Regions from separate parts of the Shewanella sp. WXL01 genome, predicted to be linked through region 2. Evidence: riboswitches for the same ligand, from Rfam matches in the RefSeq annotation. Region 2 holds a riboswitch; the other holds the start of a gene.

Region 1 (7,233 bases), on a different contig from region 2:
AAGTTGATACGGATAAAGCCAAAAATTGGAGCGACAAACAAGTTCTTGAGCAATAAAGATAACATGGCCACCCATAGTTATTGAATATTCGCAAGCGCTAAACTACGCTTATTGAACTCGCTTTTTTACTGAAAAGGATTTCAAGATGGCAAGGCCGAGAAGGACGTTGGTGAGTTTAGAAGATACGCCTTGCTACCACTGTGTATCACGTGTGGTGCGTAAGGCGTTTTTGTGTGGGTATGATAAATCCACTGGTGACGACTATGAGCATCGTAGAGAATGGGTAGAGTCTCGCATGCTTGAGCTAGCGCCCATCTTTGCCATTGATATTTGTGCTTATGCCGTGATGTCGAATCATCTGCATGTTGTACTAAAAGTTGATGTAGATAAAGCCAAAAGCTGGAGCAACAAGCAAGTCCTTGAGCAATGGCACAAAGGTTTTAAAGGTACCTTGCTTACTCGCAAGTTCGTTAACGGCGATAAGCTTGAAAGCTTTGAGCTAACAACAGTGAAAGAGTGCATAGCTCAATACCGAGAACGACTCACCGACATTAGCTGGTTTATGCGCTCCTTGTGTGAACCCATTGCTCGTAAAGCCAATCGAGAAGATAACTGTACTGGGAGATTCTGGGAAGGAAGGTTCAAGTCTCAAGCATTACTCGATGAAGCTGCTTTACTTGCTTGTATGGCTTATGTAGACCTAAATCCTGTTAGGGCTAATATGGCAGCTACGCCCGAACAGTCAGACTTCACCAGTATTCAAAGGCGTATCAAGTCGGCAATTAAAGGTGAGCAACCTCAAGAATTGCTGGCGTTTGTTGGTAATGAGCGAATGAATATGCCAAATGGTTTGTTGTTTAGCGTCAAAGACTACTTGTGCCTAGTTGAAGATACTGGCCGGGTAATGAGAGAAGATAAACGTGGTGCGATTAGCGGCAGTACGTTACACATCATCAACAGACTCAATATTCCAGAAGACAATTGGTTAAAAATAAGTACAGAGTTTGAAGTCTTATTCAAAGGAGCGGTTGGCAATTTACCTGCTCTTACTCAGTACTGCGAACACACTCACCGAAAACGACGGCAAGGTGTTGCTAATTGCCAGCGCTGGTTAGCAACCTAGAGTCAATCCCAAATATTTAGCTAAAGTACAAACTCTTATGCGGACTTTTAGTTTGCAGTGTCAGCGTGTCTGAAAAATAAGAAAGTAGGTCGTTTTTTGCTCAGACCAATTCATAAACTTGGTTTATTGCTAGATGGAGTGCGAGGTTGGAGATGACTGACACTTCGATGTGAAATGAAGTATCTTAAGTTTTAATAATGGGTGTCAGGTGATAGTTCTAATCGAGAGGCAATTAAATATGCACTATCTTCGTAGCTTTATTATTGGTGGCTATGCATATTACAGAAATAAAAAGTTTGAGCATGGTAAGGCGGTGACCATGTTAATGCTACCTGTTATTGGCTTGCCCACATTGATTTTGATAGGTATAGGGCTTTATTTATTTCAAGAACTGTCATTTTATATTGATAATTATGCACTTGAGCTAATATTAGTGTTTTTGATAGCCAGTACTTTGGGAACGTATAAGATGGAAAGGTTTTTAGATGTATATAAGGGTGAGGAAGTTTTAACAAGACTGTCAAAAGAAATTCGTATTCATAGTGTGATTGTTTACACCCTGATAGCTGTAAATTTTTGCATTTGGTACTTTCTGAGGTAGCAAATGGTATTTAGCATTTTTTAGCAATTAGCGAGACACCCATAGTTAAAAATATTTAGTCTATCAGTTAAAGTGATTACAAACCCCGTATTTGCGGGCTTTGTTGTTTCTGACCTAGGCTTTGTTTGAGCATTAAAAGGAGGTCACGATGTCGCGTCCTCATAGAACTCTAATTAGCCTTGAACTGTTGTTAATGAGATAGTCCCTGTTGTCATTGGTACAGCCGCGCGATTCGGTGCGCATTCAATAGTTTGCGTTGATAACCAATACGCAGGTAACAAATATGACCACAGGCGTGGTTGGGTTTAATCACTTATTTTCGAACTCATTGGGGGGATTTGCGAGTGACCTAGCCTGTGTTACCACAGCAGCCGTTTTGTTTTTTATCGCGTAGTAATTAGTCAAAAGTGTCATGATTGGTTATAGAATCTAGTTATTTCAAGAAACCATAGTTAATCAGCTAATTATTATGAATCTAGCTCATCATCAGCTATTATCTACAACAGTTTCAGCGGCTTTACAGCAACTCTGCTCCGTCCTAAATGAAATATTCTCTTTTCAGTCGTTTATCGCTCCCGCTGGGGCTGCAACTTGTATATAATCACGCCTCATTCGCATACTGGATGGTATGCGAGTGCAAATGATGATCAATCTTTTGTGGTGCCGATAGTGACAAACACTATTGGATAATCGGGAAAACAGTGTGAACCTGTTACTGCCCCCGCAACGGTGAATGGTGAGAATGTTGGGCGCGGCATTACTTAATGTGCAGCGTTAAAACCGACATTTGTATATCGCTGCAAAGCGATATAGAACCTAAGTCCGGAGACCGGCCCTAAAGATGATTTCGAAGATTTCGGTGGGCAGATCTCGAAGTGTGATATTCAAGTTATTCTCGGTGAAGCTGCTTGCTTATTAACACCTATAAGAAACAACTTGGCTATGTATGACGGCATTCCTGCCCCATTTTTCCTTTTAGGAGTTAAAGGTAAATGGGTACTAAACCAACATTAACTGCATTGGCTATCAGTGCATTCTTTAGCATTTCTTCCGCTCAAGCTGCTGATGAGCAATTAACGGCTTCAAGCGGCGCTAATGACCAAGACATCGAAAAGATTGTGGTCATTGGTCGCAGCGAGCAAACCCCAATTAATATGGCTGCCAATGTGACGGTAATTGACGCTGCAGAGATTGAAATGAGCGGCGCAACTAACATTGAGTCTTTACTGCGCAACCAGGCGGGTATTCAAATTTCTGATAGCAACAGCGGCCCAGTATTTTCAATGCGCGGCTTTGGCTCATCAGGTGCGGCAAACAACACACTCATTTTGGTTGATGGCCGTCGTTTAAATAATATCGATATTTCTGCGCCAACGATTGGTGCAATCCCAGTTAACCTAATTGAACGTGTTGAAGTGCTTTCAGGTAGTGCTGGTGTGCTTTACGGTGACCAAGCCGTTGGCGGCGTTATCAATATTGTGACCCGTGCACCACAAGCCAGCGGCGGTGGTATTGAGCTTTCTGGTGGTAGCTTTAATACGTTAGAAGCTAAAGGTGATATCGCTGGTGAGATTAACGATAACTGGCGTTACTTTTTAGCGGGTAGTCAAAAGAATTCAGACAATTACCGTAAGAATAACGAGAGTAAAACCGCTTCTATTTTAGGTCGTTTGCAATACGCTGATGACGTGCAGGACTTCTTTGTTGAGGCCAACTACTATGATAACCATCGTTTGCTTGCTGGCGCGATTAGTGAAGATGAGTTCAACAAGGACCCACGTCATTCAAATAATGACAGCAGCAAGTATACCCATGAAATGACCAACTCAACGCGTTTGGGTTATGTGCGTCAACTCTCTGAACAGTGGGCAATTGATACAGGTGTTAGTTATACAGATACTTTGACCACAAGCTTTAACTGGTCAGCTAGTCGTAACAAACGCAGCCAATTCGCCTTTTTACCTAAAGCTGTTGGTACTTACCAGTTGGAGCAGGGTGAAATGACCATTGTTGCTGGTGCAGACATTCTTAGCGGCAAGGCTGACTTTTCTTCTATGGGGCGTAGCAATACCCAAACTCAGTTAAGTGGCTATGTCCACGCAACCGTGCCATTAACCAGCAGTGTGTCTTACGTTGTGGGTGGCCGTTATGCGAAAGCAAAAGACGATTTAGTCGACCAAGCGGTTTATCCTGCAGGTGTTGATTTAGACCAGTCAGCTCATGCATTTGAGCTAGGTTTGAACTATCGTCCAACTGAGTCACAACGCTTATATGTGCGCGCAGATGATAACTTCCGTTTTGCTAAGGTTGATGAGCAAGCTTATACACCTAAAGGCGTGGTTGGTCTAAAACCTCAGGTTGGTCGCTCGTATGAAGCCGGTTGGGACTTTGCAAGCGGTGCCAACGCGATTAGCATCAACGCTTACCGTTTAGACCTTGAAGATGAAATCATCTTTGATCCAAGTGCTGAAAAGCCTGAGGGTGGTAACTTCAACGGCGCTAACGTTAACGCGGAAGCTTCGCGTCGTTACGGCGTACATGCAAAATACGAAGTTAGTTTCGCCAAAGCTTGGTTGTGGGGTATCGAGTATAACTATATCGATGCTGAGTTTACCGAAGGCGTTAACAAAGGCAAAAAGCTGTCTTGGGTTGCTGAGCATTCAGGTCGCAGCTTTATTAACTACGATATCACTGACAACCTACAAACCTTTTTAGAGGCGAGCTATACCGGCGATCGCTTCATGCAGGGCGACAATGCCAATGTTGGGAACAAGATTGATAGTTACCTGCTGACTAACCTTGCAGTTAACTATAACCGTGGTGACTGGAAAGCTAGCCTACGTGTCGATAACCTGTTCGATAAACAGTATGTTAGCTCTGGTTATTTCTCAACTTGGGGTAATGGTTACTACTCAGGTACTGGGCGTGAAATTCGTTTAACCGCAGGCTACCGTTTCTAATAAATTTGATAGAGACAGCATTGAAGATAATAGCCAGCACACTATGCTGGCTTTTTTTGTATTCTTTGGTGCTGATAGCTTGACCTAGGGCTCACTTCTATGGATAAATTCCAAGGTAAAAATAATAACAAGGTGCTGGATAAATATGACGTCATTAGAGCGTGAAGTGTTCGATCAGGTACGAGCTATCATTAGCAATGAAGAGCAAGTGTTAGGTCGCCGAGACATTCTCACTCCGCTAAAAAAAGCCTTAATCAATGAAGCTGATATTCGTGTGGTTATCGATACAGTATCGGCCGACCCCGCGTTAGCTGCGCACTTACTTATTCGCGCCAATTCAGCTCAAGCCGCAGGCGCTGTGCAATCAAAAAATCGCAGTGTGAAAGATGCGCTTATCCGTTTAGGGCAGGTGAATATTTATCGCTACGCTTTTGCGTTTTATTTAAAAGAGCGACTTGATGCTTTAGTTGAGCCATACCGTAAGTTAGTACACGGTTATTGGCAGCTAACTGAGGATATTGCCAGCTCTGCTTTAGAGTTAATCAAGCAAGATGTTGATGCAGGCAAACAGGTCAATATTGATGTTGACGAAGTGCAAACCCTAGCGCTATTTAGTGTGTTTGGGCAGGTGATCACTTTAACTGCGTTTGCTTATTTAAATGCCAATGCTGAGCCGCCGCTGTCACTGCGAATCGTAAAGTCGATAATTGATAAGCAGCAAAAATCGTTGTCATTAGATGCGTTTGAAAATTTAGGCTTAGATGACGATTTAAGGCAGGAGTTTATGGTTGCCCATAACCTCGCACAAACCACAAACCCTAATTCGGCAGGGCTTGTGCTAAGGCGAGTATTGGCCAAGAGACAACTGCTGATTAACCCTTTGTAAGCGAGCAGTTGCTTTATAAGTGAGCTGTTCCTGTAAAGCGGTATTAATTCATGCGCTGTAGTTTTAGCCCTTCCTGAGCGACTAGCTCAAACCATTTATGGATGAGGTTGGTGTTGGTTGTGTTGCGACGATACGCACCAAACAGCGGCCTCTTCAATCCTTCACTGCCTAGTTTTAGCGCTTTCAAGCTCAAGCCTTGACCCTCATTCATAGACCAGTTCGGCAAAGTCGTCACGCCGTCATTACAGGCGACACGTTGCAGCAGCATTGGTGTGAGCTCACATTGCTTTTGCACTCCAGGTTCAACACCTGCTGGCTCCAAAAAGTGTTTGTATAAATCAAGTTTAGTTAGCGGCACTGGATAGCTAATAATGGCTTGCTGGCCTAAGTCGCTTGGCGCAACCACAGATTTTGCTGCAAGTGGATGCTCGGTCGAAACCAGCAGTTTAACTTCAAAGTCGAATAGGTGTTGATACGACACCGTGTGCCCCGGCACAGGGTCTGAAGTCAATACAATATCCAGCTCACCAGACTGCAGCGCATTGAGCGAGTCAAATGCATAGCGGCTAGAAATATCGATTTGTGCCTGTGGAAATTGAGCTTTGAACTCTTCAATGACAGGCATTAGCCAGCGAAAGCAGCTATGACACTCGATGCCCAGTTTAAAGCTTTGGGCTTCTCCCTCTAGGCCGCGTTTCAGATCAGACTCAGTTTCGATCACTTTCGGCAGAATTTCTTCGGCAAGATCGAGCAAGCGCGCACCTTCATGGGTAAAGGCTAACGGTTTGCTTTTACGAACAAAAATCGCAGAGTTAATGCGAGTTTCCAGTTCCTTAATTTGATGTGACAAGGCAGATTGAGTTACAAAGCGCTTCTTTGCTGCGCCCGCTAAACTGCCGCTCTCTTTTAACGCCATTAAAGTGCGAAGGTGTCTTAGCTCTATCATTTTGTCCCCACATGAAATCTGTTCACGTTGCCATTGAAATCAATTCGATTGATTGCATTCAGACTAACACAATAAACTTCTAGACGTCCAGACGCCTGTGTAATTTTTTTACATATAGGCAACAATTACTGCTGTGTTAGGAGAAAAGGGTATGAAAATTACAAACTTAGGATTTCCAAGGATTGGTCGTGATCGCGAGTTAAAGTTCGCTTTAGAGCAATATTGGCGCGGAGAGATTGATCAGGCGCAGTTAGAAGCTCAAGCGCTAACCCTTAAGCAAACTCACTGGCAATGGCAGGCTGACGCCGGTATCGAGCTTATCCCGGTTGGTGACTTTGCATACTATGACCATGTTTTAACGTTAAGCGCGACGCTCAATGTTATTCCGGCGCGCCATCGCCAACTCAATGCAGACGGCACTGCAGCAAAGATTACCCTAGACACTTTGTTCAATATTGCCCGGGGCGCTGAGGTGAATGGCGAGCAAGCAAGTGCTAGCGCAATGAAGAAGTTTTTTAATACTAACTATCATTATCAAGTACCTGAATTAGAACAAGATCAGGTGTTTGAGTTGGCATTTGAGCAAATCTTTGAAGAGGTAGAGCAGGCTAAAGCCTGCGGTCATCAGCCAAAACCTGTGTTACTTGGCCCAGTGAGCTTTTTAGCCTTGTCTCAAGCAAAAGGCGAGTTCGATAAGCTACAACTATTGACGAAATT
Region 2 (7,233 bases):
ACGCTCGGCTTTTCCATCTATAACATTCCCCTATTTAAGTCTTAAACTGATCAAGTTAATTAAGGCTTAAAATGATCGCGAAAAGCGACTAAACAACATCTTCTACACCGGCTGCGGCAAAGCTTGCCATGTCGTTATAAAAATTAATTGCAGCTTGAACCAGTGGCAATGCTAACGCCGCACCCGTGCCCTCACCCAAACGCATATCTAAATCTAGCAGTGGCTCAGCTTTTAAATGCTCTAACATGATTCTGTGTCCTTGCTCATTAGATTTATGAGCAAAGATTAAGTAATCACGCGCATCTGGGTGTAATTTAACTGCAGCAATGGCTGCAGCTGTGGCAATAAAGCCATCAATAATCACCATCATTTTACGGTCTGCTGCTGCCATAATGGCGCCAGTCATTTGCACAATTTCAAAACCGCCTAAGTGCGCCAAAATGTGGATAGGAGATACAAGCTTACTGCGGTGCAGTTTCAGCGCCTCGTTGATTAGGGCTGATTTTCGCTCAAAGGTTTTATCATCAATACCTGTACCGCGACCAACACAGCGGCTCACATCTAGCTCTAATAACGCTGCCATCATTGCGGTTGCCGCAGAGGTGTTACCTATGCCCATTTCTCCTAACGCAATCAGGTTTGAGCCAGATAAATGATGACGCTCAACCACTTCTTCTGCATAACCAAAACCATGACGAACTTGATCAATACTCATCGCAGGCGCTTGGTGAATGGCGTTGGTACCTTCACCTAATCTATGCTGAGTGACACCGCGATAGTTATCCAATGGTTTCGCGATACCGCAATCAATCACTTCAAGGTTAAAGCCCATTTGCTTGCTAAACACGTTAATCGCAGCGCCGCCAGCAACAAAGTTTTGCACCATTTGTCTGGTGACATCAATCGGCGCAATCGACACGCCAAACTTGGCAATGCCATGGTCGCCAGCAAATACCAACATGCCGGGTTGGGTGATTTCCAACTTTTTACATTCAGAATCTTTGCTGAGCTGCACTCTAGCAATTTGCGCAGCTAGCGGCTCTAATTTACCCAAAGCGCCTAACGGCTTGGTCTTTTGATTAATGGTGAGAGCGATTTGCTCATCAAACTTGCGACTAACCGGATCTACTGCAAACATCTTGACTCCGAAGTACAAAATCTAATAACGCCGGGCACTGAACTCAGTGAGTTAACGACGGCGACGTAAAATTAATAAGAAAAATACACTACCAATGGCTGAGGTAATAATCCCCACCGGCAGTTCCTGATTCGCTAGGATGCATCTAGCGACCACATCAACCCAAACTAAAAATAACCCGCCAAACAAGGCAGTAAGTAATAATGGCGACCGCCCAGGTAGGCACAAGCGTATAGTATGCGGGATCATCAAGCCAACAAATCCGATGCCTCCGCAGCTTGCCACCAGCACTGCTGTAATTAACGAGCAAAGTAACAACATGCTTAAACGCAAACGCGCCACATTAACACCCAGCGTGTGCGCAGACTCATCGCCCGCCTGCAGCGCCATAATTTGTCGTTTAAATGCTAAAATCACCAGCAGGCTGCCAACCACCACCAGCGTAGGTAATAGCAAGCCACTCCAACTGGCTTTGGCAAAACTGCCTAAGGTCCAAAACAGTACCGACGCGGCCGCTTGCGGGTCTGAAAAATACAACACTAGTGTGGTAAGTGCGCTAAACATGAATGAGGTGGCAACGCCCGACAACAACATGCGCTCAATTTGCGCATGTAATCCGCTGCCGGATAAAGCCAGCACCAGCAGCACCGACAAGCTCGCGCCTATAAATGCACCGATTGGCAAGCTAAACTGCGCAAGCGGGTTATCTTGCCATTGGGCGAGCAATGAATAGTCAAACCACTGCCCAAATACGCTAAATACCACCACAGCGCCAAATGATGCTCCAGCACTTATGCCAAATAAATAAGGGTCGGCCAGTGGGTTACGAGTCACGGTTTGCAGCACACTGCCCGCAATGGCAAGGCCTGCGCCTGCCACAAACGCCAGAATAACCCGAGGAAAACGAAGCTCAAAAACGATGCGCTCAACTAATGGGGATACAGATTCACTACCTGAACCTGCAGCGTCGGAAAAAGTAGCGCCGAAAACTTTAGCGCCTAAGCCAGTTACAATATCGCTAAAGCCAATATTGGCTGCGCCAAAGCTGGCTGCCAGTATAGGGGTAATCATCAGCATGATGCCAGTTAACACACAAGCGAGATAATAGCGCTGCGTCTGTTTATCTACCTGCGCTATTGGTTTAGTTAACCGCCCTAGCATTGCGCAGACTCCTTTGACCCAAACTCCGAGTCCAGTTGAGAATGTTTGCTATAGCTAGGAGTATTAAGATCGCTTGAACCTTGGTAACCATAGAAATAAGTAATCAATGGGCTTTGGTTTTGTGGATGCTCACCAACCTGGCAGCACACACCAAATACATCACCAATGCGAGATTCGGTCAGTACCGTTTTAGGCTCTCCATGGGCAACCACTTTGCCTTGATGCAACATAACTAACTCATCACACAAGGCGCTTGCGAGGTTTAAGTCATGAATTGAGGCAATCACGGTAATGCCTAGACTTTTTACCAGCTCAAGAATTTGAATTTGATAGCGCACATCTAAGTGGTTAGTCGGTTCATCTAGCACCAAAATTTGTGGCTGCTGCACTATGGCGCGGGCAATGAGCACTCGTTGTTTCTCACCACCTGAAAGCGCATTGAACATCTGCAAGGCTTTATCGCGCAGCCCTACCTGCTCAATCGCATCACTCACTTGCTGTTTATCTTCTTTGGTAAGCCTTGCCATTAACCCTTTGTGCGGAGTCAGCCCCATCGTCACTAGCTGAGTAACAGTTAACTCCACATGGGCTGGGGTATCTTGTTGCACCACAGCAACATTGAGGGCTAATGACTGCGACGAGTATTCCTCAATCGGTTTGCCTAACAAGGTAATGTCACCGCTATCTGGGGTGATGTAGCGGTATAAGCAGCGCAGCAAGCTAGATTTACCCGCACCATTCGGGCCGATAACGCCGAGCATCTTGCCTTTATCAAGACACAAACTCACATCATCAAGAATAAGCTGTTTACCCACCGTCCAACTCACGGCGGATACAGAAATGGCTGTCATAAACTACTCCGCTGAGTAACCCGCTCAGCATCAATTAGGTAAACTGGATTTGATTTATCCTGCAGGACATCTGCAAGACATCGGCATAGGTATCTGACTTAGGCGGCTTGTTTCACTAACTTCATTCACTTCAAAGGTGAAGTTAAACAATAACCACCATCACAGTTGCGGGTACAGTTCGGGATTGCCCGATTCCCTGATGCCAAATCAAAATGAATTTAAATATGGGTTAACCGTCAAGGCAAGAGCATGAGTGCTCTAACCATCGGAGCACACGAACTTTGATAGCGCAAGACGCCGTAAAATCGTCCCCTATGTTTACATTATGGGCTCCACTTTAGCATCCCTGCTAAAGAGGCTTGCTACCTCAAAGCTCATATACTCCCAATACACATGAATAACAGGTGCGATAGACATTCACAATTGAGGTCAACCTTCATATAACGCTTTGATTATCGCCTAACTTAAGCGACTCTCCAATAGCCGTTACAAAATCCTTTATATTTCAGGCCAGTTCAAACAAAACTGACAATTATCAATATCATCGCCCTCGACATACACATCCAAACTTAACAGCGCCGCATAAGGCAGTTTAAAGTGACTGAACATTGAGGCTGTTTGCCCCGTACTTAATACATGTGCCAGCAAGGCTTTTATCACCCCGCCGTGAGTCACTATTAGCGCGCTAGGCACAAATGCCTCTGTTTCCCCACTGTGATTAACATGAGTGTTGGAGCTCATATTGGCACTAATATTGGTATCAGGTTCAATCTGCGCCACCTCATTAATCACAGGCTCTAATGCTAGCAACACCCGCTGCTGAAAACTCAATAAAGACTCACCATTTTCTGGAGTATGTTGCTCATCCCATGGATCGCACCAGTAGGCTTGCATTTGTTCATCATAGTCTTGATAAAGCTGCTCGAAAGATTGCCCATCCCACACGCCAAAGTCGATTTCTTCTAGCCCTTCAACCAGCTGACATTCAAGGGATTTTTCCTTTGCGTACCCCTGACTCCAATTGGCGCAGCGCTGCAGCGATGAACTAAACACTCTATCAACGCTTGGCTCAATGCGTGATGCTGCGCGGCTCATTTGTGCTTGTCCAGCATCAGATAACGCGACATCAACCTTACCACGCAGAATTTGTCCGCCCTCACATTCACCGTGGCGCAATAACCACAACTTAATAATTTTCATAAAACCGCCTTGCTCTATTCTAAGCAACTCGCTTATTATGGACGTCTATACGTATAAAAGTCTAAAACTCCGAGCTGCTAGACTCAACTAGTTTAGTTATTTAAATCATTAAATACCCATAAATAGTTAGTTAGATAGCGACATTGTGGTAATAAATAATACTCAGCACAATGCTACACGCGGATGATAAACGGCAATAAAAGCTTACTTAGAGGTACCTTAGTAATGGATAAAGCGCGTTCCCATAGCCAAACCCTACAGCAACTAGAGCAATTGCTAGAGCAGCGCACGCTGTTTTTAGATGGCGCTATGGGTACCATGATCCAGGACTACAAGCTCGAAGAAGCTGACTTTAGAGGTGAACGCTTTAAAGACTGGCACTGCGATGTCAAAGGCAACAATGATATGCTGGTGTTAACCCAGCCAAATATCATCAAGCAAATCCATCGCGAATACCTGCTCGCAGGTTGTGACATTCTTGAGACCAATACCTTCAATGCGACCACCATCGCCATGGCCGACTACGATATGCAAGCGCAGTCAGCCGAAATTAACTTTGAAGGTGCGCGTCTTGCCCGTGAAGCCGCAGATGAAGTAGAGGCCGAGACAGGTCGTAGCTGTTTTGTTGCCGGTGTGCTTGGCCCAACTAACCGTACTTGCTCTATCAGTCCAGATGTAAATGACCCAGGCTTTCGTAATATCCACTTTGATGACCTTGTCGCTGCCTACACTGAGTCCACTCAAGCGTTAATCGACGGCGGCGCTGACATCATTCTGGTTGAAACCATTTTCGATACCCTTAACGCAAAAGCGGCACTATTTGCCATTGAGTCAGTATTCGACACTATTGGCGAGCGCTTGCCAGTGATGATTTCGGGCACGATTACCGATGCGTCAGGCCGCACCTTAACCGGGCAAACCACCGAGGGGTTTTACAACTCGTTAAGGCACATCAAGCCTTTATCTATCGGTCTTAACTGCGCCCTAGGTCCAAAAGAGCTGCGCCCTTACATCGAAGAGCTAGCTCGTATTTCTGAGTGCTACGTGTCTGCGCATCCTAATGCGGGTCTACCAAATGAGTTTGGTGGCTACGATGAAACGCCTGAAGAAATGGCTGAGGTGATTGGCGAGTGGGCTCAAGCTGGCATGCTTAATATTGTCGGCGGCTGCTGTGGTAGTACGCCTGCCCACATTAGCGCGATAAAACAAACCGTTGAGCAATTTGAGCCGCGCAAGCTGCCAGATATTCCGGTGGCCTGTCGTTTGTCAGGTCTAGAGCCGCTGACCATTGATTCAGACTCACTGTTTGTCAATGTGGGGGAGCGCGCGAACGTGACTGGCTCAGCTAAGTTTTTGCGCCTTATTAAAGAAGAAAAGTTTGAAGAAGCGCTGGATGTAGTGCGCGAGCAGGTTGAAAACGGCGCGCAGATCATCGACGTCAATATGGATGAGGGCATGCTTGATGGCGTCGCCAACATGCAAAAGTTCTTAAACCTTATCGCATCTGAGCCAGATATCTCCCGCGTACCAATCATGATCGACTCATCAAAGTGGGAAGTGATTGAAGCGGGCCTTAAGTGTGTTCAAGGCAAGTCCATTGTTAACTCGATCTCGATGAAAGAAGGCGAGCAAGCCTTTATCGAGCAAGCCACCCTGGTTAAACGCTACGGCGCAGCTGCCATTGTGATGGCATTTGATGAAGACGGTCAGGCAGATACGCGCGAGCGTAAAACCGAGATTTGTACCCGTGCCTATCATCTATTGGTAGATGTGGTTGGCTTCCCGCCTGAAGACATTATTTTTGACCCGAACATTTTCGCGATTGCCACTGGTATCGACGAGCACGACAACTATGCTGTCGATTTTATTGAGGCGATTAAAGACATTAAAGCCACCCTGCCCCACGCCATGATCTCAGGCGGCGTGTCGAATGTGTCATTCTCGTTTCGTGGTAATAACGTGGTGCGTGAAGCCATTCACGCGGTGTTCTTATACCATGCGATTAAAGTCGGCATGGACATGGGTATTGTTAACGCAGGTCAGCTAGCCATTTACGATGACATCGACCCAGAGCTAAAAGAGAAAGTTGAGAACGTAGTACTTAACCTTCCATGCCCAGTTGAAGGCACCAGCAATACTGAAATTTTATTGGACGTAGCAGAGAAGTTCCGCGGCGACGGCAAACAAGCAGGTAAAAAAGAAGACCTCGCCTGGCGCGAGCTGCCTGTTGCTGAGCGCTTATCTCACGCCCTAGTAAAAGGCATTACAGAGTACATTGACCAAGACACCGAAGAAGCGCGCCTACAAGCCTCAAGACCACTGGATGTCATTGAAGGGCCGTTGATGGACGGCATGAACGTGGTGGGTGATTTATTTGGCGCAGGTAAAATGTTCCTACCGCAAGTGGTAAAATCAGCTCGGGTTATGAAAAAAGCGGTTGCCTACCTCAACCCATTTATTGAAGCCGAAAAAGTCGAAGGACAGTCCAACGGCAAGGTGTTGATGGTGACCGTAAAAGGCGATGTTCACGACATTGGCAAAAACATTGTTGGCGTCGTGCTCGCGTGTAACGGTTATGAGGTCATTGATCTTGGGGTAATGGTACCGGTTGAAAAAATCATTGAAGTCGCCAAAGCCGAAAACGTCGATATTATCGGGATGTCGGGGCTTATCACTCCAAGTCTTGATGAGATGGTACACAATGTAAAAACCTTTGAGCGTGAAGGCCTAACCTTACCTGCCATCATTGGCGGCGCCACCTGCTCGAAAATTCACACAGCAGTAAAAATTGCACCGCACTATCCACATGGCGCTATCTACATTGCAGATGCTTCACGCGCCGTACCTATGGTCTCTAAACTAATCAACGACGACACCCGTCAC

Evidence for each region. Region 2 has a riboswitch for cobalamin ahead of G3R49_RS10045 (ABC transporter ATP-binding protein). Riboswitches for the same ligand answer to the same signal wherever they lie in the genome.
Region 1: another riboswitch for cobalamin. It lies ahead of G3R49_RS04720 (TonB-dependent receptor); the one in region 2 lies ahead of G3R49_RS10045 (ABC transporter ATP-binding protein).

Annotation. Positions count from the first base shown of each region.
Region 1 is NZ_JAAIKQ010000001.1:1,095,175-1,102,407, forward strand. Features, by position in the region: partial or broken gene G3R49_RS04705 (transposase) at 1-53, shown strand, start outside; gene G3R49_RS04710 (transposase) at 146-1,123, shown strand; gene G3R49_RS04715 (hypothetical protein) at 1,362-1,724, shown strand; cobalamin riboswitch at 2,366-2,577, shown strand; gene G3R49_RS04720 (TonB-dependent receptor) at 2,717-4,684, shown strand; gene G3R49_RS04725 (HDOD domain-containing protein) at 4,830-5,570, shown strand; gene G3R49_RS04730 (LysR family transcriptional regulator) at 5,614-6,516, opposite strand; gene metE (5-methyltetrahydropteroyltriglutamate--homocysteine S-methyltransferase) at 6,668-7,233, shown strand, end outside.
Region 2 is NZ_JAAIKQ010000003.1:288,719-295,951, reverse strand. Features, by position in the region: gene G3R49_RS10060 (adenosylcobinamide-GDP ribazoletransferase) at 1-17, opposite strand, end outside; gene cobT (nicotinate-nucleotide--dimethylbenzimidazole phosphoribosyltransferase) at 89-1,138, opposite strand; gene G3R49_RS10050 (iron ABC transporter permease) at 1,190-2,215, opposite strand; gene G3R49_RS10045 (ABC transporter ATP-binding protein) at 2,293-3,150, opposite strand; cobalamin riboswitch at 3,217-3,393, opposite strand; gene G3R49_RS10040 (histidine phosphatase family protein) at 3,649-4,350, opposite strand; gene metH (methionine synthase) at 4,576-7,233, shown strand, end outside.